3 regions of the Hydrogenophaga sp. T66 genome follow, and region 1 is predicted to be linked to each of the others. Evidence: predicted binding sites of a transcription regulator. Region 1 holds the regulator's gene; each other region holds the start of a gene.
What was found. Region 1 encodes FNR, which switches genes on or off when oxygen is low (the NO sensors DNR and NnrR bind a similar motif). Its sites were predicted from a motif close to TTGATNNNNATCAA; they were not measured.
Positions count from the first base shown of each region.

Region 2: a site for FNR is predicted at 7,902-7,915, ahead of AC2D80_RS13465 (hemerythrin domain-containing protein). Genes of this name have one in related genera too.
Region 3: a site for FNR is predicted at 5,029-5,042, ahead of AC2D80_RS00715 (OmpW/AlkL family protein). Genes of this name have one in related genera too.

Region 1 is NZ_JBXVVX010000001.1:1,133,880-1,144,279, forward strand. Features, by position in the region: gene AC2D80_RS05310 (MATE family efflux transporter) at 1-23, opposite strand, end outside; gene AC2D80_RS05315 (universal stress protein) at 92-535, opposite strand; gene AC2D80_RS05320 (heavy metal translocating P-type ATPase) at 641-2,980, shown strand; gene ccoS (cbb3-type cytochrome oxidase assembly protein CcoS) at 3,001-3,138, shown strand; gene ccoN (cytochrome-c oxidase, cbb3-type subunit I) at 3,236-4,681, shown strand; gene ccoO (cytochrome-c oxidase, cbb3-type subunit II) at 4,692-5,318, shown strand; gene AC2D80_RS05340 (cbb3-type cytochrome oxidase subunit 3) at 5,329-5,466, shown strand; gene ccoP (cytochrome-c oxidase, cbb3-type subunit III) at 5,492-6,415, shown strand; gene ccoG (cytochrome c oxidase accessory protein CcoG) at 6,445-7,899, shown strand; gene AC2D80_RS05355 (nitrogen fixation protein FixH) at 7,920-8,216, shown strand; gene AC2D80_RS05360 (hypothetical protein) at 8,218-8,475, shown strand; gene fnr (fumarate/nitrate reduction transcriptional regulator Fnr) at 8,453-9,172, opposite strand; gene hemN (oxygen-independent coproporphyrinogen III oxidase) at 9,306-10,400, shown strand, end outside.
Region 2 is NZ_JBXVVX010000003.1:239,490-249,889, reverse strand. Features, by position in the region: gene AC2D80_RS13510 (hypothetical protein) at 1-447, opposite strand, end outside; gene AC2D80_RS13505 (3-deoxy-7-phosphoheptulonate synthase) at 622-1,701, shown strand; gene infA (translation initiation factor IF-1) at 1,731-1,985, opposite strand; gene minE (cell division topological specificity factor MinE) at 2,272-2,532, opposite strand; gene minD (septum site-determining protein MinD) at 2,536-3,351, opposite strand; gene minC (septum site-determining protein MinC) at 3,403-4,176, opposite strand; gene AC2D80_RS13480 (Spy/CpxP family protein refolding chaperone) at 4,520-5,125, opposite strand; gene AC2D80_RS13475 (heavy-metal-associated domain-containing protein) at 5,240-5,440, opposite strand; gene AC2D80_RS13470 (heavy metal translocating P-type ATPase) at 5,560-7,878, shown strand; gene AC2D80_RS13465 (hemerythrin domain-containing protein) at 7,993-8,583, shown strand; gene AC2D80_RS13460 (transaminase) at 8,608-9,972, opposite strand; gene AC2D80_RS13455 (YbfB/YjiJ family MFS transporter) at 10,096-10,400, shown strand, end outside.
Region 3 is NZ_JBXVVX010000001.1:162,978-173,377, forward strand. Features, by position in the region: gene AC2D80_RS00685 (MFS transporter) at 1-401, opposite strand, end outside; gene AC2D80_RS00690 (HAD-IIB family hydrolase) at 398-1,192, opposite strand; S-adenosyl-L-homocysteine riboswitch at 1,244-1,328, shown strand; gene ahcY (adenosylhomocysteinase) at 1,397-2,830, shown strand; gene AC2D80_RS00700 (TlyA family RNA methyltransferase) at 2,938-3,684, shown strand; gene metF (methylenetetrahydrofolate reductase [NAD(P)H]) at 3,697-4,527, shown strand; gene AC2D80_RS00710 (septal ring lytic transglycosylase RlpA family protein) at 4,560-4,985, shown strand; gene AC2D80_RS00715 (OmpW/AlkL family protein) at 5,189-5,791, shown strand; gene AC2D80_RS00720 (2Fe-2S iron-sulfur cluster-binding protein) at 5,828-6,943, opposite strand; gene paaD (1,2-phenylacetyl-CoA epoxidase subunit PaaD) at 6,995-7,555, opposite strand; gene paaC (1,2-phenylacetyl-CoA epoxidase subunit PaaC) at 7,564-8,433, opposite strand; gene paaB (1,2-phenylacetyl-CoA epoxidase subunit PaaB) at 8,462-8,758, opposite strand; gene paaA (1,2-phenylacetyl-CoA epoxidase subunit PaaA) at 8,755-9,768, opposite strand; gene AC2D80_RS00745 (CAP domain-containing protein) at 9,934-10,400, shown strand, end outside.

The DNA.
Region 1 (10,400 bases):
GTGGCGGGGCGGGGGGGCGACATGGGCCGCGCATTGTCGCGCGGCCCGGCCGGTCATGCCGGGGCGGGGTCGCCGCGGGCCCGCCGTGGGGTCAGCGCAGCACGAGCACGGGCGTGTGCGAGTGCGTCAGCACCTGCTGGGTCTCGCTGCCCAGCAGCAGGCGCTTGATGCCTTTGCGCCCGTGGGACGCCATGACGATCAGGTCGCATTTCTGGCGCTTGGCGGTGCTGATGATGGCGTCGGACACGAGGTCGGAGCGCGCGGTCACGGGTTTGACCTTGATGCCACGGGGCTGACCGGCATCCTTGATGGCGTTGACGGTCTTCATTGCATCGTCCTGCCATTGTTTCTCGATGCGTTGCACCTCGGCCGCGGCGAGCGCCACGCCGCCCTCGAAGTAGGTCTGCGGGTAGCGCGGCACGACCTTGAGCGCCACCAGGGTGGCACCGGTCAGGTCGGCGAGGTTGAGGGCGTGTTCGACCGCTTTCTGGGCGAGCTTGCTGCCGTCGGTGGCGACGAGGATGCGCTGGTACATGGTGGTCTCCGGTGGGTCGTGGTGGGGTCAGCGTAGCGCGCGGGGCGGCGCGTGGGTTGACGTGGGTCAAGGGCGCGACGGATGGTGCGTCGTAAGCTGCGCGGCATGACAGCGTCACCCTGGGTCAGCGACCACCGCGGCCCGCTCACCGTCACCGATGATTTCGCCGTGCTCGACGACCCGGTGGAGCAGGGCGCGTTCACGCGCGCGGCCGAAGGGGTGGGCGAGGGCGCGCTCAACGAATCGACGCTGGTGGTGCAGGGCATGTATTGCGCTGCCTGCGCCGACGCGGTGGAGGGCGCCTTGCTCGGGCGAGAGGGCGTGGCGGGCGCGCGGGTCCACGCCGCCACGCGCCGGCTGGTGCTGCGCTGGGACCCGGCGCGCACCACGCTGTCGGCGCTGGCGCGGTCGGTGGGTGACACCGGCTACCGGCTCCTGCCGCTGCAGCAGGCCCTGGGCATCGACGAGGGCCTGCGCCAGACGAGGCAGGCGCTGTGGCGCCTGTTCGTGGCGGGGCTGTGCATGATGCAGGTGATGATGTACGCGTGGCCAGCCTACGTCACGGAACCGGGGGACATCCCGGCGGACATCGAGCAGCTGCTGCGTTGGGCCAGCTGGATTCTGAGCGTGCCGGTGCTGGTGTTTGCCTGCGGCCCGTTCTTTCGCAACGCCTGGGCCGATGTGCGCCGGCGTCGCGTCGGCATGGACACGCCGGTCACCCTGGGGATCCTGATCACGTTCATCGCCAGCACCGGCGCCACCTTCGATCCCACCGGCCCCTGGGGCCACGAGGTGTGGTTCGACTCGCTCACCATGTTCGTGTTCTTCCTGCTCGGCGGGCGTTACCTGGAGGCGCGCGCGCGCGAACGCAGCGCCGGCGCACTCGACCAGTTGATGAACCGCCTGCCGCCGGCCTGCGCGCGCGAGCGGGCCGATGGCTCGGTGGAAACCGTGGCGGCCCGCCGCCTGACCGAGGGTGATGTGGTGCGCGTGCCGGCCGGCGACGCCTTTCCCGCCGATGGCACCTTGCTGGATGGCGTGGCCACCGTGGACGAAGCGCTGCTCACCGGGGAGTCGCACCCGCGCACCCGGCGCACGGGCGAGTCGCTGGTGGCGGGCAGCATCAACCTGGGCGGGCTGGTGCGGCTGCGTGTGTCGCGCGTGGGCGAGCAGACGCGGTTCGCGCAGATCGTGCGCCTGATGGAGCGCGCCGCCACCGACCAGCCGCGGCTGGCGCAGCTGGCCGACCGCATCGCCGGGCCGTTCCTCATCGCGGTGGTGATCGCGGCCGCGATCGCGGCGGTGTGGTGGTGGCCCATCGACCATTCGCGCTCGCTCGCGGTGGCGGTGGCGGTGTTGATCGTCACGTGTCCGTGCGCGCTCTCGCTGGCCACGCCTGCGGCCATGCTGAGCGCGGCCGGGGCGATGGCGCGTCGCGGTGTTCTGGTGCGCCGCCTGCAGGCGTTCGAGGCCTTGAGCGGCGTGGACACCGTCGTCTTTGACAAGACCGGCACGCTCACCGAAGACCGCCTCGATGTGGACCGGGTGCTCACCCGGCCGGGCGTCTCGCGCGAGCAGGCGCTGGCCTGGGCCGCTGCGCTGGCCCAGGGTTCGCTGCACCCGGTGTCGCGCGCGATCGTGGCCGCCGCCGGCGCAGACACGGTCCTGCCCGGCTGGGCGTCGGCGGGCGAGGTGGCTGGCCAGGGTGTGGCCGCCACCGATGACCGCGGTGTGCCATGGCGCCTCGGATCGGCGGCCTTTGCCCAGATCGACCCCGCGACGGCCGATGCCTTGCCGGCCGACGCGCCGCGCGTGTTTCTCAGCGACGGGACCGGCTGGGTCGCGTCGTTTGGCCTGGTCGAGACCTTGCGCGAAGACGCGCGGGACGCGATGCAGGCGCTGCACGCCGCAGGGCTGCACACGATGCTGCTCACGGGCGACCGCCCGGCCGCGGCCGCGCGCGTGGCGAGCCGCCTGGGCATCGCGCGGGTGCAGGCCGAGGCGACACCCGAAGACAAGCTGCGCGTCATCGCACAGCTGCAGGCCAGTGGCCACCGCGTCGCGATGGTGGGCGATGGCCTGAACGACGGACCCGTGCTGGCGCGCGCCGACACCGCGTTCGCCATCGGCCGCGCAGCGCCGCTCACGCAGGCGCGCGCCGACTGGGTGGTGCAGAGCGGAGCGCTGATGGAGGTCGTGCAGACGTGGCGCCTGTCGCGCCAGACCTTGCGCGTGGTGCGTCAGAACCTGATCTGGGCTGCGGTGTACAACGCCGTGGGTGTGCCGCTGGCGATCGCGGGCTACATGCCGCCGTGGCTCGCCGGTCTCGGCATGGCCGCCAGCTCCCTGCTGGTCGTGGGCAACGCCATGCGCTTGTCGCAGCCCCTGTCCCCCGATGAGGCGAACGCCGCCGCGCCATCGCCACGCCCTGCGGCGCAGACCTGACCGCCGATCGCCCGTTTGTCATGGACATCCTCTACTTGCTCATCCCCTTGTCGGTGGTCATCGTCTTCGTGATCCTCGGCGTGTTCTGGTGGGCACTGCAGACCGGGCAGCTCGACAACATCGAGCGTGAGGGCCATCGCATCCTCGGCGACGAGTGATCGGTCGCACCATCCTGCAGGACGCTTGACCTGCATCAACCCCGCCGGCTCCTCGCCTGCGCACACTCGGCGCAGTGACATTGAAGAGGAGTAGCACATGTCCGTGAGCAACCCGGCCGCTGATTCGGCGGTCTACAACGACAGGGTGGTCAGGCAGTTCGCCCTGATGACGGTGGTGTGGGGGGTGGTGGGAATGCTGGTCGGCGTGATCATCGCCGCGCAGCTCACTTGGCCTGCACTGAACCTGGGTATCGAGTGGCTGACCTATGGCCGCTTGCGCCCGCTGCACACCAACGCGGTGATCTTCGCGTTTGGCGGTTGCGGTCTGTTCGCCGCGAGTTACTACGTCGTGCAGCGCACCTGCCAGACGCGCCTGTTTGGCGGTCCGCTCGCCGCGTTCACCTTCTGGGGCTGGCAGATCGTCATCGTGCTGGCGGCGATCACGCTGCCGCTGGGCATCACCTCCGGCAAGGAATACGCCGAGCTGGAGTGGCCGATCGACATCCTGATCACGCTGGTGTGGGTTGCCTACGCCATCGTGTTCTTCGGGACCGTCGGCCAGCGCAAGGTGCGCCACATCTACGTGGCCAACTGGTTCTTCGGCGCCTTCATCCTGGCCGTCGCGGTGCTGCACCTCGTCAACAGCGCGGCCCTGCCGGTGGACCTGTTCAAGAGCTACTCGGCCTACGCGGGCGTGCAGGACGCCATGGTGCAGTGGTGGTACGGCCACAACGCGGTGGGCTTCTTCCTCACCGCCGGCTTCCTGGGGATGATGTATTACTTCATCCCCAAGCAGGCCGAGCGCCCGGTGTACAGCTATCGCCTGTCCATCGTGCACTTCTGGGCGCTGATCTTCACCTACATGTGGGCTGGTCCGCACCACCTGCACTACACCGCGCTGCCGGACTGGACCCAGTCGGTCGGCATGGTGTTCTCGCTGATCCTGCTGGCCCCCAGCTGGGGCGGCATGATCAACGGCATCATGACCCTCTCGGGCGCGTGGCACAAACTGCGCGATGACCCGATCCTGCGCTTCCTGATCGTGTCCCTGTCGTTCTACGGCATGAGCACCTTCGAGGGCCCGATGATGTCGATCAAGACCGTCAACGCCCTGAGCCACTACACCGACTGGACGGTCGGCCACGTGCACAGCGGCGCCCTCGGCTGGGTGGGGCTGGTGACCATGGGCACCATGTACTACCTGATCCCGCGCCTGTATGGCCAGAAGAAGATGTATTCGGTGCCCGCCATCGAACTGCACTTCTGGATCGCCACCATCGGCATCGTGCTCTACATCGCCGCGATGTGGATCGCTGGCGTGATGCAGGGCCTGATGTGGCGCTCGGTCAACCCCGACGGCAGCCTGACCTACACCTTCGTGGAGTCGGTCAAGGCCACGTTCCCCTTCTACGTGATCCGCCTGGCCGGAGGCCTGCTGTACCTCGGTGGCATGGTCGTGATGCTGTGGAACGTGATCATGACCGCCCGCGCCGGCCGCGCCGAGACGGTGCGCATCCCCGCCGTGAACCCCGCCCACGCTTGAGGTGAACCCCATGGCCAACGCTGAAAAATCCACCGGTTTCACCCACGAGCGGATCGAGACCAACAACTTCCTGATGATCGTGCTCATCGTGCTGGTGATCGCGGTCGGCGGCCTCGTCGAGATCGTGCCGCTGTTCTTCCAGAAGTCGACCACGCAGCCGGTTGAAGGGCTCAAGCCCTACACCGCGCTGCAACTCGCGGGGCGCGACGTGTACGTCCGCGAGGGTTGCTACAACTGCCACTCGCAGATGATCCGGCCCTTCCAGGCCGAGACGCTGCGCTACGGCCACTATTCGGTGGCGGGCGAGTTCGTGTACGACCGCCCGTTCCAGTGGGGCAGCAAACGGACTGGTCCGGACCTGGCCCGCGTGGGCGGCCGTTACAGCGACGAGTGGCACCGCGCCCACCTGATCAACCCGCGCGACCTGGTGCCCGAGTCCAACATGCCGGCCTACCCCTGGCTGGAGAAGCGCACCGTGGCGGCCGATGGCCTGCCCAAGCGGATGCAGGTGCTGCGCACGCTGGGCGCGCCCTACAGCGACGATGAGATCAAGCAGTCGGTCGCCGACGTCAAGGGCAAGACCGAGATGGACGCCCTGATCGCCTACCTGCAGGTGCTCGGCACCGCCATCAAGTAAGGAGCGCGCCATGGACATCAACGACCTGCGCAGCATCGTGACCGTCGTGAGCCTGCTCACCTTCCTGGGCATCTGCGCCTGGGCCTGGTCGCGCCGCAACAGCGCGCGCTTCGACGAGGCCGCGCAACTGCCGTTCCGCGACGAATGAAACCGATCCGATCGAGAGCCCCATCATGAGCGACTTCACCAGCGACTTCTGGCACCTCTACGTGGCCGGGCTGACCCTGGTCAGCATCCTGGCCTGCGCTGTCCTGCTGTGGGTCAGCGGCACGACCAAGGTCAAGGCCCACCACGATAACACCACCGGCCATGTGTGGGACGGTGACCTGCAGGAACTCAACAACCCGCTGCCCAAGTGGTGGGTCTGGCTGTTCATCATCACCGTCGTGTTTTCGCTGGTCTACGGCCTGCTGTACCCGATGTTTGGCCGTTACGCCGGCGCCCTCGGCTGGTCCTCCCAGGGCCAGCACACCGCGGAGGTCAAGAAGCTGCAGGACAGCATTGCCCCGCTGTACGCCCGTTTCAACGGCATGGCCGCCCCGCAGCTGGCCGGCGACGCCCAGGCCATGGCCATCGGCGAGCGGCTGTTCATGAACAACTGCGCGCAATGCCACGGCTCCGACGCCCGCGGCGCCAAAGGTTTTCCCAACCTGACCGACGCCGATTGGCTGTATGGCGGTGAGCCCGACATCATCAAGGCCAGCATCACCCAGGGCCGCAACGGCGTCATGCCACCGATGGCCGCTGCCGTGGGCTCGGCCGAGGACGTCCGCAACGTGGCGCACTACGTGCTCAGTCTCTCGGGCAGCCCGCACGACCGGGTGCGTGCCTCGCAAGGCAAAGCCAAGTTCGGTGTCTGCGCCGCCTGCCACGGCCAGGACGGCAAGGGCAACACCGCCATGGGCGCCCCGAACCTGACCGACAACACCTGGTTGCACGGCTGGGGCGAGGAAGCCATCGTGCGCGCCGTCGCGCAGGGCATCAACAACAACATGCCGGGCCAGTCGGTCAAGCTCAACGCCGACCAGATCCACGTGCTCAGCGCGTATGTCTGGGGCCTGTCGAACAAGCCCGCGCTGACCGCTGCGCCGCAGTGACGGGTGGCCGACGAACCGCTCCACGATCCATGGCCGAACCGCGCTCCGTCATTCCCATCGTTCCCGCCCCCGCGACCCCAACCCCGGCCGCGGCGGGCGATGACGAGGTGATGATCTCCCTCTACGCCGCGCGCCAGAAGATTCACCCGCGGTCGGTCTCGGGCCTGTTGTCGCGGTGGCGCTGGGCGCTGGTGTGGGTCACGCAGATCGTGTTCTATGGCTTGCCCTGGCTGGTGTGGAACCAGCGGCAGGCGGTTTTGTTCGACCTGGAAGCGCGGCGCTTCTTCCTGTTCGACTTCGTGCTGTACCCGCAGGACTTCATCTACCTCACCGGCCTGCTGGTGATCTCGGCCCTGTCGCTGTTCCTCTTCACCGCCGTGGCCGGACGCCTGTGGTGCGGCTACGCCTGCCCACAGACCGTGTACACGGAAATCTTCCTGTGGATTGAGAAACAGGTGGAAGGCGATCGCTCGGCCCGGTTGCGGCTGGATGCCGCGCCGTGGGGCCTGGCCAAGCTCGGCAAGCGGGCCAGCAAGCACGGCCTGTGGGCGGCGGTCGGACTGTGGACGGGATTCACCTTCGTGGGCTACTTCACACCGATCCGCGAACTCGCGGGTCTGGTGGCCAGCGTCTCGCTCGGTCCGTGGCAGACCTTCTGGATCCTGTTCTACGGATTTGCCACCTACGGCAATGCCGGCTTCCTGCGCGAGCAGGTGTGCAAATACATGTGTCCCTACGCCCGCTTTCAAAGCGCGATGTTCGACAAGGACACGATGATCGTGACCTACGACGCCGCGCGTGGCGAGCCGCGGGGCGCCCGCAGCAAGAGGGCCGATCCGGCGGCGCTGGGTCTTGGCAGTTGCGTGGACTGCACCCTGTGCGTGCAGGTTTGCCCCACCGGCATCGACATCCGCAACGGGCTGCAGTACGAATGCATCGGCTGCGGCGCCTGCATCGACGTCTGCAACGAAGTCATGGACAAGGTTGGCTACCCGCGCGGTCTGGTGCGCTACGCCACGCAGAACGGTGTGGCCCAGGGCTGGACCCGATCGCAGATGCTGCGCCGGGCGCTGCGCCCGCGGGTGCTGGTGTATGGCGGCATCCTGCTGGCCATCACCGTGGCGGTGTTCGCCAGCCTGTGGCTGCGCACGCCGCTGAAGGTGGACGTCATCCGCGACCGCGGCGCCCTGGCGCGCGAGGTCGGGGCCGGGCGCATTGAAAACGTCTACCGGCTGCAGATCATGAACGCGACCGAACAGACGCAGCGCCTGCGGGTGAGCGTCGAGGGTCTGCCGGGGATCGCCATCGATCCGGCCACGCCGGTCGAGGTGTTGCCCACCGAGTTGCGCTCAACCGCCGTGCGCGTGCAGATCCCGCCCGGTGTGGCCGCCACTGGCTCGCACCCCATCTCGTTTGACATCCGCGCCGATGGCGACGAACGCCTGAGCGTGCGCGAAGCCTCGACTTTCATCGTGCCGCGTTGAGCGGCTTTCAGGAGCCATCCATGAGCAACACCAACGCCCTGACCCCCGCCATCGCCCCAGCCGAACCCTGGTGGCGCGTGAAAGCGATGTGGCTGGTGGTCGGGGGGCCGGCCGCCGTGGTGGTGGCCTGCATCGCCACCGGCGTGATCGCGGTGAAGCACGCCGATCCGGTGTTGGACAAGGCGGCTTACTCGGCGGAGCTGGAGGCTGCACGCCGCCTGCCGCCCGGCGAGCGCGAGGCGGCCCTGCTGCGCCTGCAGCCGGCCCACCAGGCGCGCAACCACGCAGCGTCGCCCGTGGTGCCGGCGGAGCGGTGAGGTGAATGCCCGGCTGTGGATGGGCATTGGCTGGCCGGCCTTTCTGGTGGCGGGCCTGCTGGAGATGGTGGTGTTCGCCCTCGTCGATCCCGGCGAGCTGCACTGGGGCGGTGAGCCGCTTCCGTTGTCGGCGCAGGCGGTTTACACCCTGGCCTTCTTCGTCTTCTGGGGCTTGTGTCTGGTGGCCTGTGGCCTGACGGCGCTGCTGATGAACACGCCCGCGCCGGACGAACCCCTCACGCGCAGGTCTGCGGATTGACGATGCGCTTGAGCGCTTCGGTGTCCTTGATGTGCACGTAGCGCTGCTTGACTTCGATGATCCCGTCCTCGACAAACTTCGAGAACGTGCGGCTCACGGTTTCGAGCTTCATGCCCAGGTAGCTGCCGATTTCCTCGCGCGTCATGCGCAGGTTGAACTCGGACTGCGAAAAGCCGCGCGCGTGCAGGCGCTGCACGAGATTGAGCAGGAACGCGGCCAGCCGCTCTTCGGCACGCATGCTGCCCAACAGCAGCATCACGCTGTGGTCGCGCACGATTTCCCGGCTCATGATCTTGTGGACGTGGTGCTGCAGCGTGGTGAACTCGCGCGAGAGTTGCTCCACCTGATCGAAGGGCATCACGCAGACCTCGGCGTCCTCCAGCGCAATCGCGTCGCAGGAGTGGCGGTCGTGGACGATGCCGTCCAGGCCAATGATTTCGCCCGTCATCTGAAAGCCGGTGACCTGGTCGCGGCCGTCCGGCGTGGTGATGGTCGTCTTGAAGAACCCCGAACGCACGGCATACAGCGAGGTGAACGGGTCGCCCGCGTTGAACAGCGATGAACCGCGCTTGACGCGCTTGCGCGTGGAGACCACGCGGTCGAGCTTGGTCATTTCATCGGGGTTGAGCCCCATGGGCAGGCACAGCTCGCGCAGGTTGCAACTCGAGCAGGCGACTTTGATGGCGTGGGCGTCCATGGTCGGCAGACAGATGTTCCACCCCCGAGGATACCCCCACCGGTGGGGGCGGCGTCAAATGCCCATGACTTGATCCGCGTCAAGGGAGCGCGTCAGTGGCTGCGTCACAGTGGCAGCCACACCGGAGAAAGCCTTGAGCCACGCCATTCCCGACGACCTGCTGCAGCGTTTTGATGTCCCCGGACCGCGCTACACGTCCTACCCCACCGCCGACCGTTTTGTCGAAGCCTTTGGCGAGCGCGATTACGTGCAGGCGCTGGAGCAGCGCCGCGCGGGTTCGATGTCGCTGCCGCTGTCGATCTACGTGCACATCCCCTTCTGCGAGTCGGTGTGTTACTACTGCGCGTGCAACAAGGTGATCACCAAGCACCATGAGCGCGCCGCGGAGTACCTGCGCTACCTGTCGCGCGAGGTCGAGCTGCAGGTGCAGCACCTCGGCGCGGGTCAGTCGGTCTCTCAGTTGCACCTGGGCGGCGGTACGCCCACCTTCCTCAGCGACGGCGAGCTCGAAGACCTGATGCACATGCTCAAGCGGCACTTTGCGTTCGTGCCGGGCGGCGAGTACTCGGTCGAGGTCGACCCGCGCACGGTCACGACCGAGCGCCTGCAGGCGCTGCATCGGCTGGGCTTCAACCGCCTGAGCTTCGGCGTGCAGGACTTCGATCCGGCGGTGCAAAAGGCGGTCCACCGCATTCAGCCGCCCGAGCAGGTGTTTGCCCTGGTGCAGGACGCCCGCCACATCGGCTTCGAATCGGTCAACGTCGATCTCATCTACGGCCTGCCGCTGCAGACGCCCGAGAGCTTCGCCCGCACGCTGGAGCAGATCAACCGCTTGCGGCCCGACCGGGTGGCCCTGTACGCCTACGCCCACCTGCCGTCGCGCTTCAAGCCCCAGCGGCGCATCGTCGCCGCCGAGTTGCCCAGCCCGGGCGACAAGCTCGCCATGCTCAGCCAGTCACTCGACGCGCTGGGCGATGCGGGTTATGTCTACGTGGGCATGGACCATTTCGCCCTGCCCACCGACGCGCTGGCCGTGGCCAAACGCCAGGGCCGGCTGCACCGCAACTTCCAGGGCTACAGCACCCAGCCCGATTGCGATCTCATCGCGCTCGGCGTGTCGGCGATCGGGCGCATCGGGGCCACCTACAGCCAGAACGCGAAGTCGCTCGACGACTACCGCGATCTGCTCGACCAGGGTCGCCTGCCGATCGTGCGCGGTCTCGCGCTC
Region 2 (10,400 bases), on a different contig from region 1:
CACGTTCACGCCGAAACGCGCGCCTTCGTAGCTGGCCATCGGCAGGGCGGCAAAAAAGGTGCCGCCGCGGGCCACGGCCGGGTAGCCATTCATCACGCCGACCGCCACCCCCAGCCGCCAGCCCCCAAGAGTCCAGGGCTGCCAGTTGACGGCGGCGTACTGGGTGTCGCGGCGCATGCTGTTGACGTAGTAGCCCGCCATCAGCGAAACCTCGTCGCTCGTGCGCAACTCCAGACCGAGGCCCAGGTTGTTTTCGTTGTAGCCCTTGCCGCGCACGAAGTGGCGCGAAAAGCCACCGATGTTCACCCACACCGGGCCCTGGGCCCACGCGGGCGCCAGGGATGCCGGCGCAGGGGCCTGCGCGAAGGCGGTCGATGCCCCCACACTCAGCCACCACAGGGTCAGGGCGGACCAGAGCAAAGGACGGATGCGATGCATGGACAGCATGGAAACCTCGCTGGGGCGGGCCGCGGTCGCGGCGGTACCGGAGGTTTCGGCCGGCCAGCCCGGCGCTGAAATGTGACAAGCGGGGACAATGACGCTTTGTTGAAGGCTTCAACCGCCGAGGCGGGCGTCCCGCCCGCCGGTCGAGGCTGCGCCGATCCCCTGTCCCCCATCCCCATGACACCACCGACCACCCACGACACCACCCGGGTCGATGACCGGCGCATCCGCGCCGTCCGTCCGCTGCTCACGCCCGCCCTGCTGCAGGAATGGCTGCCCGCGACCGACGCCATCGAATCGCTGGTGGCCGACAGCCGCGCCGCCATCGCCGACGTGCTCCACGGCCGCGACGACCGGTTGGTGGTGGTGGTGGGGCCGTGTTCCATCCACGACCACGACCAGGCACTGGAGTACGCGCGGCGATTGCGGCATGAAGCCGATCGCCTGGGCGATGCGCTGCTTGTGGTGATGCGGGTGTATTTCGAAAAGCCGCGCACGACCGTCGGCTGGAAGGGCTACATCAACGACCCCCACCTGGATGGCAGCTTCGCCATCAACGAGGGCCTGCAGATGGCGCGTCGTCTGCTGCTCGATGTGCTGGCGCTCGGCCTGCCCGTGGGCACCGAGTTTCTGGACCTGCTCAGCCCGCAGTTCATCAGCGACCTGGTCAGCTGGGGCGCGATCGGAGCGCGCACCACGGAAAGCCAGAGCCACCGCCAGCTCGCCAGCGGCCTGAGTTGCCCGGTGGGCTTCAAGAACGGCACCGACGGTGGGGTGAAGGTGGCGGTGGACGCCTTGCAGGCCGCGCGCGCCGAACACGCCTTCATCGGCATGACCAAGATGGGTACGGCCGCGGTGTTTGAGACGCGCGGCAACGCCGACGTCCACGTCATCCTGCGCGGCGGAGCGCAGCCCAACTACAGCGCCGCAGACATCGCCGCCGCCGCGGGCTTGCTGCGGGCCGCGGGATTGCCCGAGCGGCTGATGGTGGATGTGTCACACGCCAACAGCCGCAAAGACCACCGCCGGCAGATCGAGGTGGCCGCCGATGTGGCCGCGCAGATCGCCGCGGGCGAATCGCGCATTCTGGGCGTGATGATTGAAAGCCACCTCGAAGAGGGCCGGCAGGACATCACACCGGGACAGCCGCTGCGCCACGGCGTGAGCGTGACCGACGCCTGCCTGGGCTGGTCGCAGACGCTGCCGGTGCTTGAGGGGCTGGCGCAGGCGGTGCGCCAGCGGCGGGTCAGGGCCTGAGGCCGGCCCGGCCCGACCCCAACCGGGGATCAGCGCGGTTTGCGCGGCGCCATCGGGCCGCGGCCCTCGATGTGGCGGAAATTGATGCGGCCCTTGGTGAGGTCGTAGGGCGAGAGTTCGAGCGACACCCGGTCCCCGGCGAGGATGCGGATGTGGTTCTTCTTCATCTTGCCGGCGGAATAGGCAATGAGCTGGTGCCCGTTGTCCAGCGTCACGCGGAAGCGCGTGTCGGGCAGCACCTCGTTGACGATACCCATCATGTCGATCAGTTCTTCTTTGGCCATGGTGTCCTTGCGGTGGTCGTGGCGGCGGGCCGGTGGGCACGCCGGGGTTCCCCGGTGACGCGGTCGCGCCGGGTGGCGGCGCGGCGGTCGGTGCGGGCCCGGTGCGGTGCGCCGGGCGGTCGGGGTGCGGGGCTTGCGCGTGGCAAGCGGTCTGTGAGGAGGGCCGGCGAGGCCGGGACGGGGCCGGCGCAAGGCCGGCTGGCGGCCCATCAAACGCTGGACCACCCCGGATTGTACGAATCAGCGCTCGATTGCGCCATCCCGCGGCGGCGCGGCGCCGGGTCGGTCAGGCCCGTTCGGGGAGCTCGATCTTCACCTGCAACACCTCCAGGTTGTCCTGGCGGTCGAGGTGCACCTTGATGTCGTCGGGATTGATGCGGATGTACTTGCCGATCACGGCCACCAGCTCGCGCTGCAGCGCCGGCAGGTAATCGGGCTCGGCCGCGTTGCGGCCGCTGCGCTCGTGCGCCAGGATGATCTGCAGGCGTTCCTTGGCGACGCTGGCGGTCTTCTTCTTCTCGCCCAGCAGGAAAGACAGGAGGGACATGGGTCATTTCCCCCCGAACAGGCGTTTGAAGAAACCGGGCTTCTCCGCTTCGGTGAAACGCATCGGTTTGTCGGCGCCGAGGAAGCGGTCGATCACATCGCCGTAGGCCTCGGCCACGGGGGTGCCCTTGAGGTGGATGGCGGGTGAGCCCTGGTTGGAGGCGGTGAGCACGTCCTCACTCTCCGGAATGACCCCGATCAGCGGAATGCGCAGGATGTCCTGGATGTCTTGCAGGCTGAGCATCTGGCCGTCGGCCACGCGGTGCGGGTTGTAGCGGGTGATCAGCAGGTGTTCCTTGACCGGCTCCTTGCCTTCGATGGCGCGCCGCGTCTTGCTCGCCAGCATGCCCAGGATGCGGTCGGAGTCGCGCACGCTGGAGACCTCCGGGTTGGTCACCACCAGCGCCTGGTCGGCGTAGTGCATGGCCATGAGGGCGCCCGTCTCGATGCCGGCGGGCGAATCGCAGACGATGAAGTCGAAACCCATGCCCGCCAGGTCGTCGAGCACGCGCTTGACGCCGTCCTGCGTGAGCGCGTCCTTGTCCCGGGTCTGGCTGGCGGCGAGGATGAACAGGTGGTCGACCTGCTTGTCCTTGATCAGGGCCTGGTGGAGGTTGGCTTCGCCCTGGATCACATTGATCAGGTCGTAGACCACGCGGCGTTCACAACCCATGATCAGATCGAGGTTGCGCAGGCCAACGTCGAAATCAATGACGGCGGTCTTGTGGCCGCGCAGGGCCAGGCCGGTAGCAAAGCTGGCGCTGGTGGTGGTTTTGCCCACCCCGCCTTTGCCGGAGGTGACGACAACGATCTGGGTCATGGTGAGACTTTCGTGAGGAATGAGGTGCCAGGGATGGGTGAAGCGGCCGGGTCAGCCGGACAGCGGCTCGGCCATCAACCGGTCGCCGTCGGGGCCGGTCTGCAGCCGCACCTGGGCCGGTTTGTGGAGCAGCGCCTCGGGCCAGGGCACCTCGCTGGTCCGGTAGACGCCCGCGATGGACACCAGCTCCGGCGCCATCGACAGGGTGAAGATCCGCGCTTCGGTGTCGCCGCGGGCGCCGGCGATGGCTTTGCCGCGCAGGGGGGCGTAGACGTGGATGTTGCCGTCGGCGATGACCTCGGCCCCGGGATTGACCATGGCGAGCACCACCAGGTCGCGACCGCGGGCATAGACCTGCTGGCCGGAGCGCAGGGGCCGATCGATCACCAGGGCGCCCGGCGCCGGGGCCACGGGAGCGGGGGCCGGCGAAGCGGTGTCCGCTGCGGGCGAAGCGCTGGCGGCGCTGCGTCCGGGCAGGGCGTCATCCGCAGGCACGAGACCGGCCCGCACGGCGGATTCCTGTTGGATGGCGTCGCCGCCCTTCACGGCCACGGGTCGCAGGCGGTGGCGCTGCAGCAGGGCGATCAGGGCGGGGAAGTCCGGAACGGGGCCGGCCGCGCCGGCCGACTCGGCCGGCGGCAGGGCGTGCAGGTCGATCAGCAGCGGATCGTGGTCGAAAAAGTCGGGAACGTCGCCGAAACGCTCAGTGAGTTCCTGGTCAAGGCGCGCCAGATCGGACGACTTCAACAACAAGGCCACCAGGGGCAGTTGGGCGCTCTTGATCTCGAACGTGGCGGGCGCTTTGCCGGCAAGGGCCAGGGACATGGAAGGCACGGAAAAGGGGGAAGCGCGGCATCTTAGCAGCGGCCCTCCGGCGCGCCGGTGACAGACGGTGACCGCGGATGGGGGAAAGCCCGTGGGCTTGTTGACCGAGCTGTGGATAAAAAACGAATAACACCGTGGTTATCCACAGCCGGTGGATGAATCGCCGACTTGTGCCCGTCGGCACGACAGCGGGAACCCGGTGCCACCCCCAGGCTTGCTCCGGTGGTAAGTCCTTGTCCCAGAATGCAAAAGAGGGCTTGTCCACACCGGGACCCGCCCTCTACTACCACCACTAATTGAATATCTAAGTCCTAAGACAAAGACAGTGAAGAAGTCCAGCCCGTCAGGATTGACCGTCCCGCGGGTGCGGACCGTGCCGGTGCGGCAGGGGGCCGGCGGGGCGGCCGGGAGGCCACGCCTGCGCGTCGAAGGTTTTTTGCTGCGACGGCGTGAGCTGGCCGTAGAACGCCCGGATGGCGGCGTGCCGCTCGGTCATGGCGCGCTCCCGTTCGGCGCGGAAGGCTTCCATGCGGTCCAGGCGCTCGGGCGTGGTCAGCCCGTCGGCCGACGGGGATCGGTGGGGGGCGTCCCGGGGAGACGGGGGCTGGGTGGCGGTGGCGAAGCGCTGCCACGCGGCTTCCTGGGCGGGGGTCAGTTGCAGGGCGGCCTTGAGGGCCGCCTGGCGTTCGGCGTGTCGTTCGGCGTGGCGTTGCGCCATCGCCGCGTGGTGTTCAGGCGCGAGTTGGGCGGGGTGCCCGGCCCGCCCGGCGTGGGCGGGTGGCGTGTCACGGGCGGTGTCGCGGGGGGTGTCGCGGGGGGTGTTGGTTTGGGCGACAGCGACGAAGGACAGGCCCAGCGCGGCCGCCAGCAGGCTGGCGCGGACGAGGGTCGGGTGGCGGTTTGACGGTGGGGTGGACGGGGCGGCGGTGCGGGCAGCAGGCTGTGTCATGGGGGGCTCCTGAGACGAGGCCACCGGGCTGGTGGCCAGGCGCTCAGGATGCGACGCGGGCGTTGACCGGTCGTGCACCCGCGGTGGCTGGCCGGTAAAGATTCATGTCGCGATTCACGCGGTCTCGACGGTGTAGCCCTCTTCGCGGATGGCGGCGGCCAGCGTGTCGGCGGACTGGTCGGACTGAATGTCCACGCGCTGTTGGGCGCGGTCGATGCGGACCTCGGCTTGCGGATCGATGCCGCGCACAGCGGCGGTGACGGCGCGTTCGCAATGGCCGCAGCTCATGACGCGGACGGTGAAGGTGTGGTGCATGGTGGAAGCTCCATCGGGTTTGAAGAAGGTGTCATGGTGAAGTGTGCCGCCGTGGCAAGGTCAAGTCTTTGATCCATCCGCTTGACCTTGACCCGGGGGGAAGGTCTAACCTGCGGGGCATGAACCCATCGACCGCCCCATTGACTGCTTCTCCTGGGTCTCCCAGGGATGCCTCGGTCGCTTCCCCCACCGATCCGGTGTGCGAGCTCGATCTCGGCATCGGCGGCATGACCTGCGCGTCCTGCGTGGCGCGGGTGGAAAAGGCGCTGGGGCGGCAGCCCGGCGTGACCGGCGCCAGCGTGAACCTGGCCACCGAGAGTGCCCGTGTGCGGGTGCACACCGGCGACGCCACCGAAACGCTGGCGAGGCTCAAGCGCGCGGTGCGCGACGCGGGCTACGAGCCGCGTGCCGTGGACGTCGACACCGATCCGGACGCCGACCGTGTGGCCGGGCTGCCGCGCGATGCCTGGCCGGTGTTGCTGGCCGCGCTGCTGTCGGCGCCGCTGGTGCTGCCGATGGTGGGCGACCTGATCGGGCGGCACTGGATGTTGCCGGCGCTGTGGCAGTTTCTGCTCGCCACGCCGGTGCAGTTCGTGCTCGGGGCGCGTTTTTACCGGGCGGGCTGGCAGGCGCTGAAGGCCCGCGCCGGCAACATGGAACTGCTGGTGGCCATCGGCACGACCGCCGGCTGGGCGCTGTCGACCTGGCTGTGGTGGGCGGCCGAGCCCGGCGCCATGGTGCATCTCTACTACGAGGGATCGGCGGTGGTGATCACGCTCGTGTTGCTGGGCAAATGGCTGGAGTCGCGCGCCAAACGCCAGGCGGGCGAGGCGATCCGCGCCCTGCAGGCGCTGCGGCCGGCCACTGCGCTGCTGTTGCCCGATGGCGTGAAGCGCACCGAAGCGACCGAGGTGCCGGTGGATGAGCTGTTGCCGGGCGATCACATTCGTGTTCGACCCGGGGAGCGTTTTGCGGCCGACGGTGTGGTCACCGAGGGCCACACGCAGGCCGACGAATCGCTGCTGACCGGCGAAGCCATGCCGGTCAGCAAGGGCGTGGGCAGCGGCGTGACGGGCGGCGCGCTCAACGGCGAGGGCAGTGTCGTGGTGCGCGTGGTGGCGGTGGGTGCGCGCAGCACGCTGGCGCAGATCATCGGTCTGGTGCAGGACGCGCAGGCCGCCAAGGCGCCGGTGCAGCGCCTGGTGGACCGGGTGGCGGCGGTGTTTGTGCCGGTGGTGCTGGTGATTGCGCTGGTGACGCTGCTGGGATGGTTTGCCGTGGGTGCCCCGGCCGACGAGGCGTGGCTGCACGCGGTGGCGGTGCTGGTGATTGCGTGTCCGTGTGCCCTGGGTCTGGCCACACCCGCGGCGATCATCACCGGCACCGGCGCGGCCGCCCGCGCGGGCATCCTGATTCAGGACGCCGCGGCGCTGGAGGTGGCGCACCGCGTGCGCGCCGTGGCCTTCGACAAGACCGGCACGCTCACCGAGGGCCAGCCGCGCTTGCTGGCCCTGCATCCCGGCGAGGGCGACGACGAAACCGCGCTGCTGGCCACCACGGCCGGTTTGCAGCAGGCCAGCGAACACCCGCTGGCCCGGGCCGTGGTGCGGGCGGCGCAGGCCCGGGGGCTGACGCTGCCGGTGCCGCGCGACGTGCAGGCCGTGCCGGGACGCGGCAGCGAAGGCTCGGTGGACGAGCGGCTGTGGCGCCTGGGCAGCGTGCGCTGGATGCAGGAGCTTGGCGCGGCCTTGTCGCCCGGTCTGGCGGCAGCGGCTTCGCGCGCCCAGGCCGAAGGGGCCAGCGTGTCGGTGATGGCGCGGGTGATCGATGGCCGCACGCTGCCATGCGCGGTGCTGGCCTTTGGCGATGAGCCCAAGGCCGGGGCGGCCGACGCGATCGCGCGCCTGCGGGCGGCGGGCCTGGCGGTGGTGATGGTGTCGGGCGACAACCGCGGCGCGGCCGAGGCCATGGGCCGCCGGCTGGGACTGGATCCGGCGGCCGGCGAGGTGATGGCGGAGGTCTTGCCGGGCGACAAGGCCACGGCCATCGCCACGCTGCGCGCACGGCATCACGGGCCGGTGGCGATGGTGGGCGACGGCGTGAACGACGCCCCGGCCTTGGCCGCGGCCGACGTGGGCATGGCCATGAGCCACCGCGACGGCGGCGGCACCGACGTGGCGCTGCACGCGGCGGGCATCACCCTCATGCGGGGCGACCCGCGGCTGGTGGCTGCGGCGCTCGACATCTCGCGGCGCACCGTGCGCAAGATCCGGCAAAACCTGTTCTGGGCTTTCGCCTACAACGTCGCCGGCATTCCGCTGGCGGCCCTGGGCTTCCTGAGCCCGGTGGTGGCTGGCGCGGCCATGGCGCTGAGTTCGGTCAGCGTGCTGGCCAACGCCTTGCTGCTCAAGCGCTGGCGGCCGCCCGCCGGGTCGTGACACGCCGCGCGGGGCGGGTGCGCTTGACGTGGGTCAACGCCGCAGCGCGGGGCCTGTGCCATCCTGCGCTCATGGCCCGGCGCGTCACGCCCGGTGCCCTTCCGGAGACACACCATGACCCGCGACGCCCTGCGCACGCTGCGCGACGAACACGCCAGCCTGGCCGCCCTGCTGCAGGGCATGGTGGCCCTGATTGAACGCGGGCCGCTGGCCGGCAGCGACGACGAGCGCGACCGCTACTTCGACGTGCTGCGGGCCATGCTGTTCTACATCAGCGAGTTTCCCGAGAAGCATCACCACCCGCGCGAATCGGACCTGCTGTTTCCCCGCGTCGCCCGGGTCGCGCCGCACACGCTGCCCGCGATCGAACGGCTGGAGAAGGAACACATGGGCGGCGAAGACCGGGTGCGCGAGCTGGTGCACCGGCTGATGGCCTGGGAATACCTGGGCGAATCGCGCCGCCAGGCGTTCGCCCAGGAGGCCCTCAAGTACGCCGACTTCTACCTCGCCCACATGCGCCTGGAAGAGCAGGTCGTGCTGCCCGCGGCGCAGGACATGCCCGAGGCCGAACGCGAGGCCCTGAACGCGGCCTTTGCCCACCACCCGCTCGACCCGCTGCACCCGGACACGCCGCGCGATCCGGCGTTTGACCGCCTGTTCACGCGCATCGTGCGCACCGCGCCGGCCCCGGTCGGCCTGGGCTGAGGCGCGCGCGGCCGGCTTCGCGGCTCAGGGCCGCAGCGCGGCCAGCAGCTCCTCAAACACGTCCAGCAGCCGCTGCACGTCGGCCGCGGTGGTGGCCGGCGAGGCCAGCATCATGCTGTGGAAGGGCGTGAGCAGCACGCCGCGGTTGAGCATGTAGAGGTGGGTCAGCGATTCCAGCTCAGCTTGCGCATGGTCGCGCACGTCCTGCGCGTCGCGCGGCGTGTGGTCCATGAACTGCAGCTCCAGCCGCGCACCCAGGCGCGTGACCGTCCAGGGCCGCCCGGCCGCGCGAAGCCGCTGGCGCAGCCCGTCGGCCAGCGCGGCGGCCGTGGCGAGCATGTGGTCGTAGGCGGCGGGCGTGTGCAGGTGGGTCAGGGCGGCGTCCAGCGCGGCCAGGGCGAGCGCGTTGCCGGCCAGCGTGGTGCCGATGCCGCTGTGGCCGTCGGGGGCGGCTTCCTTGGCGGCGGTCATGCGCTCGGCCACCTCGTCGGTGAAGCCATACACCGCGCAGGGCAGGCCGCCCGCCACCGCCTTGCCCACCACGAGGATGTCGGGCTCCAGACCGTGGGCCCGAGCGTAGCCGCCCAGGGCGGTCGACACGGTGTGGGTCTCGTCCATCACGAACAGCACGCCGTGGCGCCGGCACAGCGCCCGCGCGGCGGCCCAGAAGCCTTCGACCGGCGGGACCAGCCCGAAATTGGTGAGCGCCGGCTCGGCGAGCAGGGCGGCCACGTCGCCGCGGGCCAGCGCCGCCTCCAGCGCGGCGAGGTCGTTGAACGGCACCACCCGCGTGAAGGCGTGGTGGTTGTGCACCTGGCCAAGCACCGAGGCGCGGGGCAGCGTGCCGCCGTCGGCCGGGTTCATGTCGACCAGCGTGTCGTCGACCGCGCCGTGGTAGCAGCCGTCGAAGACGAGCAGCTGCGGACGCCCGGTGATGGCGCGCGCCCAGCGCAGCACGAAGCGGTTGGCGTCGCTGGCCGAGAGCGCGAGCTGCCAGCGCGGCAGGCCGAACACCCGCGCCAGCCCCTCGCCGACCGCCACCGCGCGCGTGGACGGCAGCATGCAGGTCAGCCCCTGCAGCGCCTGCGCCGCGATCGCACGCGCCAGCGGCGCGGGGCTGTGGCCGAACATGGCGCCGGTGTCGCCGAGGCAGAAGTCGCGGTAGGTGTGCCCGTCGGCGCAGGTCAGCGTGACACCCTGCGCGTGGGCGACGGCCAGCGTGGCGGGGCTGGGCCAGTCGCGCATCCAGTGCAGCGGCACGCCGAACAGGTAGTGCGCGCGGGCGGCCTGGGCCTGCGCGAGGGAACGGGGGTGGGTGGCGATGAAGCGCTCGCGCTCGGCCTGCTGCAAGGCCGCGATGCGCTGCGCGGTGGGGGCGGGCTGGAACATGGCCATCAAGCTTAGGCCGCCGTGCGGGCGCCGGTGGCGCCACTGACCGGGGCGCCGGCCGGTGCCATCGGACCACCCTGATCCCGCCACCGCCCGGTCCGGCGGCGGGCGCACAATGCCCCGATGCGCGCCGATCCGTCCCTGCCCGTGCTGCGCCTGGCGCTGGTGCTGTCGCTGGGCGCGGCGGTGTCGCTGGGGGTCACGCGCTTCGCCTATGGCCTGCTGCTGCCGCCGATGCGCAGCGACCTCGGGTGGAGCTTCACCCTCGCCGGCGCCATGAACACCGCCAACGCCGCGGGCTACCTGCTGGGCGCGCTGCTCACGCCCTGGCTGCTGCGCCGCGTCACGCCCCCGCGCCTGATGCTGGCCGGCGCCGTGATGGCGTCGCTGTTCATGGCCGCCAGCGGCTTTTTCACCGACGCCAGCGC
Region 3 (10,400 bases), 970 kb from region 1:
CGTCCGCGCTGGGTGGGCGGCGAAAACTCCGCCACCACCGCCTCGGCCAGCACCCAGCGCAGCCCGGCCGCCATCCCGGCCGCCAGTTCGAGGCCAAACCACAGCGGCAAGCTGTCCGTCAGCGCGAAGCCGGCGGTCGCCAGCACCGGGATGGCGGCGGCCAGCCAGAGCGTGGGCCGGCGTCCCAGCCGCGCCGTCACCGCCGAGGCGAAGGGCGTCATCAGGAACACCCCGAGCCAGCCGGTGGCGGCAAACAGGCCGGCCAGTGCGGTCGACTCGCCCGCGTCCTTGAGGCGCAACAGCAACAGCGGTGTCAGCATGAAATAGCCGACCAGTTCGAAGAAGGTCGAACCGAAGATCACCCACAGCCCGCGGCGGGCCAGCGGCGGCGCCCCGCTCACGCCCGTCCCCGCGCGGCCAGCACCGCCTCGACCACTTCGGCAAACCCGGCGCCGCGCGGCGCGCCGGTGCGGTAGGCCGGCGGGCGCGGCAGACCGACCAGCGCGCCGGCGCCATTGGCCACGGCCACGGTGTGCCGCAGGTGGGCAAACATCACCGCGTCGTTGGCCGAGTCGCCCACGAACACCCACCGGTCGGCCTCGGCGTCGAGGTCGCGCCCGAGCCGGTGGCGCACCAGCCAGCGCGCGCCGCTGAGCTTGTCGTGGGCGCCGAGCCAGGCGTTGAGGTGGATGCTGCTGACGGTCACGCGCAGCCCGGCGGCGCGCAGCAGGCTCGCGGCCCGGTCCACGTCCGCGCCGCTCAGCCGGGCGTGCTCGGCGTGGTCGATGGCCAGGTCGGTGTCGCGCCCGGCGCTGTCGCGCGCCAGCCGGGCGTGGGGCAGGGCGGCCTGCACCGCGCGCCAGGCGGTGGCGCGCCGTGTGGCGTGGGCCCGGCGGTGGGCCGCGGGCTGCGCGTGGGCGCGGCGCAGGCGCCGGCCGTCCCGCCACAGCGCCACCGCGCCGTTTTCGGCGGCCAGCGCGGTGAGCCCCCAGTCGCGCGCGGCGGCCTCGCTCCAGCCGACCGCCCGCCCCGTGAGGGCAATGACCGGCAGCCCCGCCGCGCGCAGGCGCGCGATGGCCGCCAGGGCCTCGGCGTCGGGGCGGGCGTCGGTGGTGAGGGTGTCGTCGATGTCGGTCAGCACGCCCAGGATCGGCGCGCGGTCCGCCACCGGCCAGTCGGCAAGAGGGCGCATGGTGTGAGGAAAAGCGCAGCAGTGTCGCACGCGCTGCGGTAAACTCTGCGTCCATCCGAGGAGCGTTGCAGCGCCCACCGCCCCCCAGCGGCACCGGCGTGAGGCTCGGACATCCATGCAACGACGCTCATCCACGACGTGCCGTGCGATGGGCTTTTTTTTCGCCCGCCGCGTGGCCATCACCCACCTCCGGAGCGAAAAACCATGAATGCACGACTCAACACCGCCGTCAACGCCGACTGCGTGATTGCCGACATCGGCCTGGCCGACTGGGGCCGCAAGGAAATCAAGATCGCCGAGACCGAGATGCCCGGCCTGATGGCGATCCGCGAGGAATACGCCGCCAGCCAGCCGCTCAAGGGCGCGCGCATCACCGGCTCGCTGCACATGACCATCCAGACCGCGGTGCTGATCGAGACGCTGCAGGCGCTCGGCGCACAGGTCCGCTGGGCCTCGTGCAACATCTTCTCCACCCAGGACCACGCCGCCGCCGCGATCGCCGCCAAGGGCACGCCGGTCTTCGCCATCAAGGGCGAAACCCTGGCCGATTACTGGGACTACACCCACCGCATCTTCGACTTTGGCCCCGCGGGCACCCCGGGCGAAGGCCCGAACATGATCCTGGACGACGGCGGCGACGCCACGCTGCTGATGCACCTGGGCCAGCGCGCCGAGAAGGACGCCTCCCTCCTGGCCAACCCGCAAAGCGAAGAAGAGACCTGCCTGTTCAACTCGATCAAGGCCAAGCTCGCGCAGGACCCGACCTGGTACACCCGCAAGGCCGCCGAGATCATCGGCGTGACCGAAGAGACCACCACCGGCGTGCTGCGCCTCAACGAGATGTCCGCCAAGGGCACGCTGCAGTTCCGCGCCATCAACGTCAATGACAGCGTCACCAAGAGCAAGTTCGACAACCTGTACGGCTGCCGCGAGAGCCTGGTCGACGCCATCAAGCGCGCCACCGACGTGATGATCGCCGGCAAGGTGGCCGTGGTCGCCGGCTACGGCGATGTGGGCAAGGGCAGCGCCCAGGCCCTGCGCGCGCTGTCCGCCCAGGTGTGGGTGACCGAGATCGACCCCATCAACGCCCTGCAGGCCGCGATGGAAGGCTACAAGGTCGTGACCATGGAATACGCCGCCGACAAGGCCGACATCTTCGTCACCGCCACCGGCAACAAGAACGTCATCCGCTACGAGCACATGGCGGCGATGAAGGACGAGGCCATCGTCTGCAACATCGGCCACTTCGACAACGAGATCGACGTCGCTTCGCTCGAGAAGCTGCAGTGGGACGAGATCAAGCCGCAGGTCGACCATGTCGTGTTCCCCGATGGCAAGAAGATCACCCTGCTGGCCAAAGGCCGCCTGGTGAACCTCGGTTGCGCCACCGGCCACCCGAGCTTCGTCATGAGCTCCAGCTTCGCCAACCAGACAATTGCGCAGGTCGAACTCTTCACCAAGAGCGCGAACTATGAAGTGGGCAAGGTGTACACCCTGCCCAAGCACCTCGACGAGAAGGTCGCCCGCCTGCACCTGAAAAAGGTCGGCGCGATGCTGACCGAGCTGAGCGACGAGCAGGCTGCGTACATCGGGGTGAAGAAGGAAGGCCCGTACAAGGCCAACACCTACCGCTACTGAAGCCATCACCCCCGCCGCGCTTTGCGCGACCCCCGTCCGGGGGCGATGCCTGCGGTCCGGCCAAGCCGGTTCCGCGGCATCTCTCGACAGGGCCACAGCACTCCGGCATGCGTGTTGATCAACTCCTCGTCGAGCGCGCGCTGGCGGCCTCACGGTCGCAGGCGCAGCGTCTGGTGGCGGCGGGCGTGCGCTGGCGCTTGCCCGGCGGCGCGTGGCGCACCGCCACCAAGAACGGTGACGACGTGCCTGCGGCGGCGGAGCTGGCGCTGGTGGACACCGCCGAGACGCGCTTCGTCTCGCGCGGCGGTCTCAAGCTGGCGGGCGCGCTCGACCGCGTGGGCCTGCCGGTGGCCGGTCTGCGCTGCCTCGACGTGGGGCAGAGCAGTGGTGGTTTCACCGACTGCCTGTTGCAGCGCGGTGCTGCCCAGGTGGTGGGCGTGGACGTGGGTTCGGGGCAGCTGCATCCGTCGCTGCGCAGCGATGGGCGCGTGGTGTGCCACGAACACCTCAACGCCCGCGACCTGACGCCGGCCGCGGTGGGTGCGCCGCCGCTGTTTGACCTCATCGTGGGCGACCTGTCCTTCATCTCCCAGACGCTGGTGTGGCCGGCGCTGGCGCCGTTGATGGTGCCGGGCGGTCACGGTCTGATGCTGGTGAAGCCGCAGTTCGAGCTGCAGCCGGCCGACATCGGCAAGGGCGGGCTGGTGCGGGACGAGGCGGCCTATCCGCGGGTGCAGGCCCGCGTGACCGAGGCGCTGTCGGGCCTGGGCCTGTCGGTGCGCGACTATTTCGACAGCCCGATCACCGGCGGTGACGGGAACCGCGAGTTTTTCATCCATGCAATCAAACCTTGAAGAGGGCCGCGCATGAGCCTGCCGATCAGTCTGGAGTTTTTCCCGCCGAAAACGTCCGAAGGCGCCGAGAAGCTGCGCGCGGTGCGCCAGCAGCTGTACGGGTTGGCGCCTGAGTTCTGCTCGGTCACGTTTGGCGCCGGTGGGTCCACGCAGGATGGCACCTTGCAGACCATAACCGAAATCATGGCGGAGGGTTGTCCGGCGGCGCCTCACCTGAGCTGCATTGGCCAGACGCGCGACAGCATCCGCGCGCGCCTGGCGGCCTACGCGGCCGCCGGGGTCAAGCGCATCGTGGCCTTGCGGGGCGATCTGCCCAGTGGCTATGGGCTGGGCGGCGAATTCCGCTACGCCAGCGACCTGGTGGCCTTCATCCGCGCCGAGACCGGCGACGACTTCCACATCGAGGTTGCGGCCTACCCCGAGACGCATCCCCAGGCCCGATCGCCGGAGGCCGACCTGCAGGCCTATGTGGCCAAGGTGCGTGCCGGTGCGGACAGCGCGATCACGCAGTACTTCTTCAACAGCGACGCGTATTTCCGCTTCGTGGACGACGCGCACCAGCTTGGAGCCGACGTCCCGGTGGTGCCGGGGATCATGCCGATCACCAGTTCGACGCAGCTGCTGCGCTTCTCCGACGCCTGCGGCGCCGAGATCCCGCGCTGGATCCGCCTGCGCCTGCAGGCCTACGGCGATGACACCGCGTCGATCAAGGCTTTCGGCCTGGACGTGGTGACCGACCTGTGCGACCAGCTGCGCAACGGCGGTGTGCCCGGGCTGCACTTCTACACCATGAACCAGAGCGCGGCCACGCGGGAGATCGTGCAGCGCCTGCAGCCGCTGTGAGCGCGGGGCACCGGTCGCCGCGGCGCGGCGGGGTGTCGTCCGTCTGGCCTGCGGTGGCGATGGTGCTGGTGATGGCGCTGGGTTTGGCCGGCTGCGCCAGCGGTCCCGCGGCGCTGCCGCCCCCGGCCGGGCCCGACGCGCCCGCCGACGCAGCGCCGGCCGGTCCGCGCGTGCTCGATCGCGGCATCGGCTCCTGGTACGGCGAGGGTTTTGCCGGCCGACGCACCGCCAGCGGCGAAGCCTTCGATCCCAACGCCCTGACCGCGGCCCACCGCTCCTTGCCCTTCGGCACGCGCGTGCGCGTGCGCCACGAGGCCACTGGTCAGGAGGTGGTCGTTCGCATCAACGACCGCGGCCCGCACATCGGCGGGCGCGTGATCGACCTCAGCCGGGCGGCGGCGGCGCGCATTGGCCTGCTGCGCGCGGGGGTGGGGCCGGTGGTGCTGCTCAGCGAGTGAAGCGCTCGCCCGGCGCGCCGTTGCGCCCGCGAGACGCCCGGGTTTGATGCGCGTCAAGAACGTGCTGCGTGGCAGCACGCCGGCCGGCGGGCCTTGATGTGACGCAAAGGGCGCGTGCGGCCCGGCTTCTGTAATGGTTCTCGGGCATCGCGCCCCGACACCGTCGCAGAAACCCTCTCCGCCAACTTCGCCGAAGACGCACCATGAAAAAGCAAGCCATCGCGCTGACCGCCGCCGCGGCCGCCCTGTTCACCACGACCACCGCCTTCGCCCAGGACATTCCGGCCGGCAGCATCCTGCTGCGCGCCCGCGCCGTGCACCTGGACAGCGCCAACAAGGACGGCACCGGCCTCGGCCTGACGGTCAACGACAAATGGATCCCGGAGGTGGACGTGAGCTACTTCTTCACGCCCAACATCGCCGCCGAACTCGTGCTCACCGTGCCGCAGAAGCACACCGTCTCGTCCAACGGCACGGCCATCGGCAGCCTGCGCCACCTGCCGCCCACGCTGCTGCTGCAGTACCACTTCAACGCCGGCGGTTTCAAGCCCTACGTCGGCGCCGGCATCAACTTCACCCGCTTCAGCTCGGTCAACGTGCTCGGCGGCGCTGCCACGCTGGACCGCACCAGCACCGGCGCGGCCCTGCAGATCGGCGTGGACATTCCGCTGGCCAAGGACCTCTACCTCAACGTGGACGTGAAGAAGGTGTTCATCAAGACCACGGTCAGCGCCGGTGGCGCCGCGCTGGGCGACTTCAAGGTCGATCCGCTGCTGGTCGGCGTCGGCCTGGGCTGGCGCTTCTGACGTCCCGGCGAGGCGCCGGGTCCGCCGCGCGCGGGCTCAGCGCTCGTCGAAGCTCACCACCACGCGCTCGGTGGTGGGCCGGGCCTGGCAGGTCAGCACGAAGCCCTGCCGGGTCTCCCAGTCTTCGAGGGTGAAGTTCTTCTCCATCTCGACGGCGCCCTCCATCACCCGCGCCCGGCAGGTGCAGCACACGCCACCGCGGCACGACCACGGCAGGTCCAGGCCAGCCTCCAGCGCCACGTCGAGCACGCGCTGCGCCGGCGTCATGCGCAAGGCGTGGGGCTTGCCGTCCAGCACGATGGTCAGCGACACGGGGCCCTCGCCAGCGCTGGTGGCGTTCGTCGCGTTGGGGCGGCCGGCGGCGTCGCGGCGCGGGGCCGGGGTGGCCGCGCCCGGCGACAGGAAGCGCTCGGTGTGGATGCGTTCGGGCTTCACGCCGGCGTCGAGCAACGCGGCCTCGGTGGCGTCGATCATGCCGGCCGGGCCGCAGACGAACACCTCGTCCATGCTGGCCACCGGCAGCAGCGCGTCGATCAGTGCGCGCACCTTCGGCCCGTCGATGCGGCCCTCCAGCAGCGGCACCTCTTGCGCCTGGCGCGACAGGATGTGGATCAGCGTGAGGCGGTCGCGGTAGCGGTCTTTGAGGTCCTGCAGCGCCTCGTTGAACATCACGCTGGCCATGTTGCGGTTGCCATAGACCAGCGTGAACTTCGCGGTCGGCGACGCCTCGAGCGTGGACGCCATGATGGACAGGATGGGCGTGATGCCCGAGCCCGCCGCGAAGCCCACGCGGTGGATCGCCCGCGGGCGGTGAACGGTGAATCGGCCGTCGGGTGGCAGCACCTGCAGCGTGTCACCGGCCTTGAGCTGGGTGGTGGCCCAGCCGCTGAACACGCCGCCTTCGACCGGGCGGATACCCAGCGTGAGCTCGCCGCGCTGGGTGAACAGGCTGTGGGGGCTGCTGATCGAGTAGCTGCGGCGAACGTCCTGGCCGTCGATCAGCGCGCGCAGGGTGAGGAACTGGCCGGGCTGGAAATCGAAGGCGGCGCGCTGCGCCGGCGGGATCGCCAGCGTGACCGCGACCGAACCCGCGGCCTCGGGGCTGATGCGCGCGACGGGCAGTTCAATGAAACCGCGGGGGATGGTGGTCATGAGGGTTCTCCCAGGCGCTGGCGGCCGGCGCGGACGCCGCGGTGGTCCGTGTCAGTACGGTTTGAAGAGGTCGAAGGGTTCGAGGCAGTCGAGGCAGCGGTGCAGCGATTTGCAGGCGGTCGAGCCGAACGGCGAGGTTTCGGTGGTGTGCGTGGAGCCGCAGCGCGGGCAGGGCACCGGCTCGGTCGCGGCCCGCCGCGCGAAAGCCACCACGCGCTCGCCCGGGGTCGAGTGCGCGCGGCCGTTCGGGGGGGCGATGCCGTAGGCGCGCAGCTTGTCGCGCGCCTCCGGCGTGATCCAGTCGGTGGTCCAGGCGGGCGTGAGCTGCGTGAGCACGCGCGCCCTCACCCCGGCGGCGGCCAGCGCAGCGCGCACATCGTCTTCGATCTGCCCCATGGCCGGGCAGCCGCTGTAGGTGGGGGTGATGACCACCTCGGCCGCGCCGTCGGCGCCGGCGCGCACGTCGCGCAGGATGCCGAGTTCGCGCAGCGTCACCACCGGAATCTCGGGGTCGGTCAGCGGCTCAAGCGCAGCCCAGGCGCGCTGCACCGCGTCGCCCGCCCCGGCCTCGGGCGTGTCATCGGTCGTGGGGGCGGTCACGGGGTGGCTCATGGCCGTGATCACCAGCGGGCATCGGGGTGGGCGCGCGCGAGGCTTTGCATCTCGGCGAGCAGGTAGCCGCGGTGCTCGGACGCCAGGCCCACGCGGCCCTGCGGCAGATGCCCGCGGTCGCTGGGACGCTCCAGCGTGGCCTCGGCCAGCGTTTCGGCCACGATCGCGTCCCAGCGCGGGCGCAGGTCGGCCAGCCGGATGCCGGTGCCCTGGGCCACGGCCGCGTCTTCGGCGGCGTCGCCGGTCCAGAACTCCTGCGTGTACGGCAGCAGGTGCGCCAAGGCGGCGCTCACGCGCGCGCGGCTTTCGTCGGTGCCATCGCCCAGGCGGACCAGCCAGTCGCCCGCGTGGCGCAGGTGGTAGTGCGCTTCCTTCACCGCCTTGGCGGCGATGCCGGCGAGCTGCGGGTCGGCGCTGTGGCGCAGCGCGTCCCACGCCAGCGTGGCCAGCGCGGCCACGAGGAAGTTGCGCACGAGGGTGGTGGCGAAGTCGCGGTCCGCGCGGGCGGGGCCGGCCAGCGGCCCGTGGTGCGGCAGCTCCATGAGCGTGAAATTGCGGAACGCACCGGCGTCGCGGAAGTAGGCCAGCGTGTCTTCGGTGACCGCGCCCTCGACACGCGCGCCGCGCAGGTGGGCGAAGCGCGCGGCCTCGGCCGGGTCGGCGTTGATGCGGGCGGCGGCGTGCTGGTAGAGCAGGCGGGCCAGCCCGAGGTGGTCGAGGCTGTGGTTGGCCAGCGCCAGGTCCTCTTCGAGGATGGGGCCGTGGCCGCACCATTCGGCGTTGCGCTGGCCCAGCACCAGGGCGTTGTCGGCCAGGTGCAGCAGGTAATCAACGGGTGCGGCGGGTGCGACCGGCGCGGGCGTGGGGGTGGCGTTCATGCGGATTCCCGGGGCGCGGCGGCCGTGGTCACATGTGCCCGACCTGGTCGGGGATCTCGTAGAAGGTCGGGTGGCGGTAGATCTTGTCGGCCGCCGGGTCGAAGAACATATCCTTGCTGTCCGGCTCGCTGGCGGTGATGCTGGCCGAGGGCACGACCCAGATGCTCACGCCTTCCTGGCGGCGGGTGTAGACGTCGCGCGCCATCTGCAGCGCGTGTTGGGCGTCGCTGGCGTGCAGGCTGCCGCAGTGCTTGTGTTCCAGTCCCTGCTTGCTGCGCACAAAGACTTCCCAGAGCGGCCACTCCTTCAGGGCAGGTGAGCTCATGCGGCCTCCTGGGCGGTGCGCTGGCGGCGCTTGGCCGCGTGGGCCACCGCGGCCTCACGCACCCAGGCGCCGTCGTTCCAGGCCTTGACGCGGGTGGCCAGGCGCTCCTGGTTGCACGGCCCGTCGCCGTTGACGACGCGCCAGAACTCATCCCAGTCGATGGCGCCGAAGTCGTGGTGGCCACGCTCGGCGTTCCACTTCAGGTCGGGGTCCGGCAGGGTCACGCCGAGCACCTCGGCCTGCGGCACGGTGGCGTCTACAAACTTCTGGCGCAACGCGTCGTTGCTGATGCGCTTGATGCCCCAGCGCATGCCTTGCGCGCTGTTGGGGCTGTTCTCGTCCGGCGGCCCGAACATGGCCAGCACCGGCCACCACCAGCGGTTCACCGCGTCCTGCACCATCGCGCGCTGCTCGGGCGTGCCTTGCATCATCGCGAGCAGCGATTCGTAGCCCTGGCGCTGATGGAAGCTTTCTTCTTTGCAGACGCGGATCATCGCCCGCGCGTAGGGCCCGTAGCTGCAGCGGCACAGCGGGATCTGGTTCATGATGGCCGCGCCGTCCACCAGCCAGCCAATGACGCCCACGTCCGCCCAGGTCAGGGTGGGGTAGTTGAAGATGGAGCTGTACTTGGCCTTGCCACTGTGCAGCGCGTCGAACATCTGATCGCGGCTGGTGCCCAGCGTTTCGGCCGCGCTGTACAGGTACAGGCCGTGGCCGCCTTCGTCCTGCACCTTGGCCACCAGGATCGCCTTGCGTTTGAGGCTGGGCGCGCGGCTGATCCAGTTGCCTTCGGGCAGCATGCCCACGATTTCGCTGTGCGCGTGCTGGCTGATCTGGCGCACCAGCGTGCGGCGGTAGGCCTCGGGCATCCAGTCGCGCGGCTCGATCTTGCCGTCGGCGTCGATCACCGCGTCGAAGTGCGCCTGCAGCGCCGCTTCCGCGCCGCTCGGCACAGCTTGCAGCGCCGGCGCGGGGCTTCCGTCGGGCACGCTGAACGATTGCGTGTACATGGCTTGTCTCCTCGTCGGACCAAAAGGTGGGCGCAGTATAGACAATTAACCAACCGATCGGTCGGTTAATTGGGTGGCGCGCTCGGATTTCTCCGCCGGGCGGTCGCGGACGGGTCAATGCCTGACGCCGGCGCTGGGGTTTGGAGCCCGGTTCACCATGACAACATGTCCCGCCGACGAGCGCTCCTGCTGGCCGGGCTGCTGGTCGCGGCCGGCGCGGGCGTGGCCGGTGAACCCGACGGACTGCCCGCCGACCGGCGGTGCGGGCTCCCGGTGTTTCAGGACGCCCTGATGGAAGCGATCAACGCCGCGCGCGCCCAGACCCGGTTGTGTGGCCCCATCGCGATGAACGCCGCCACCCCGCTGCGCTGGAACGGTCGCCTGTTTGACGCCGCCGCCCGCCACGCGGCCGACATGGCGCAACACGACTACCTTTCCCATACCGGCCGCGACGGCCGCAGCGTCGCCCAGCGCGCGCAGGCCGCCGGTTACGGCTGGACCGCGATCGGGGAAAACCTGGCCGCGGGTCCGGACAGCGTGGCTGAGGTGGTCGCCGGCTGGCTCGCCAGCCCGGGCCATTGCGCCAACCTGATGAAAGCGGACTTTGCCGAGGTCGCGGTGAGCTGCGTCCA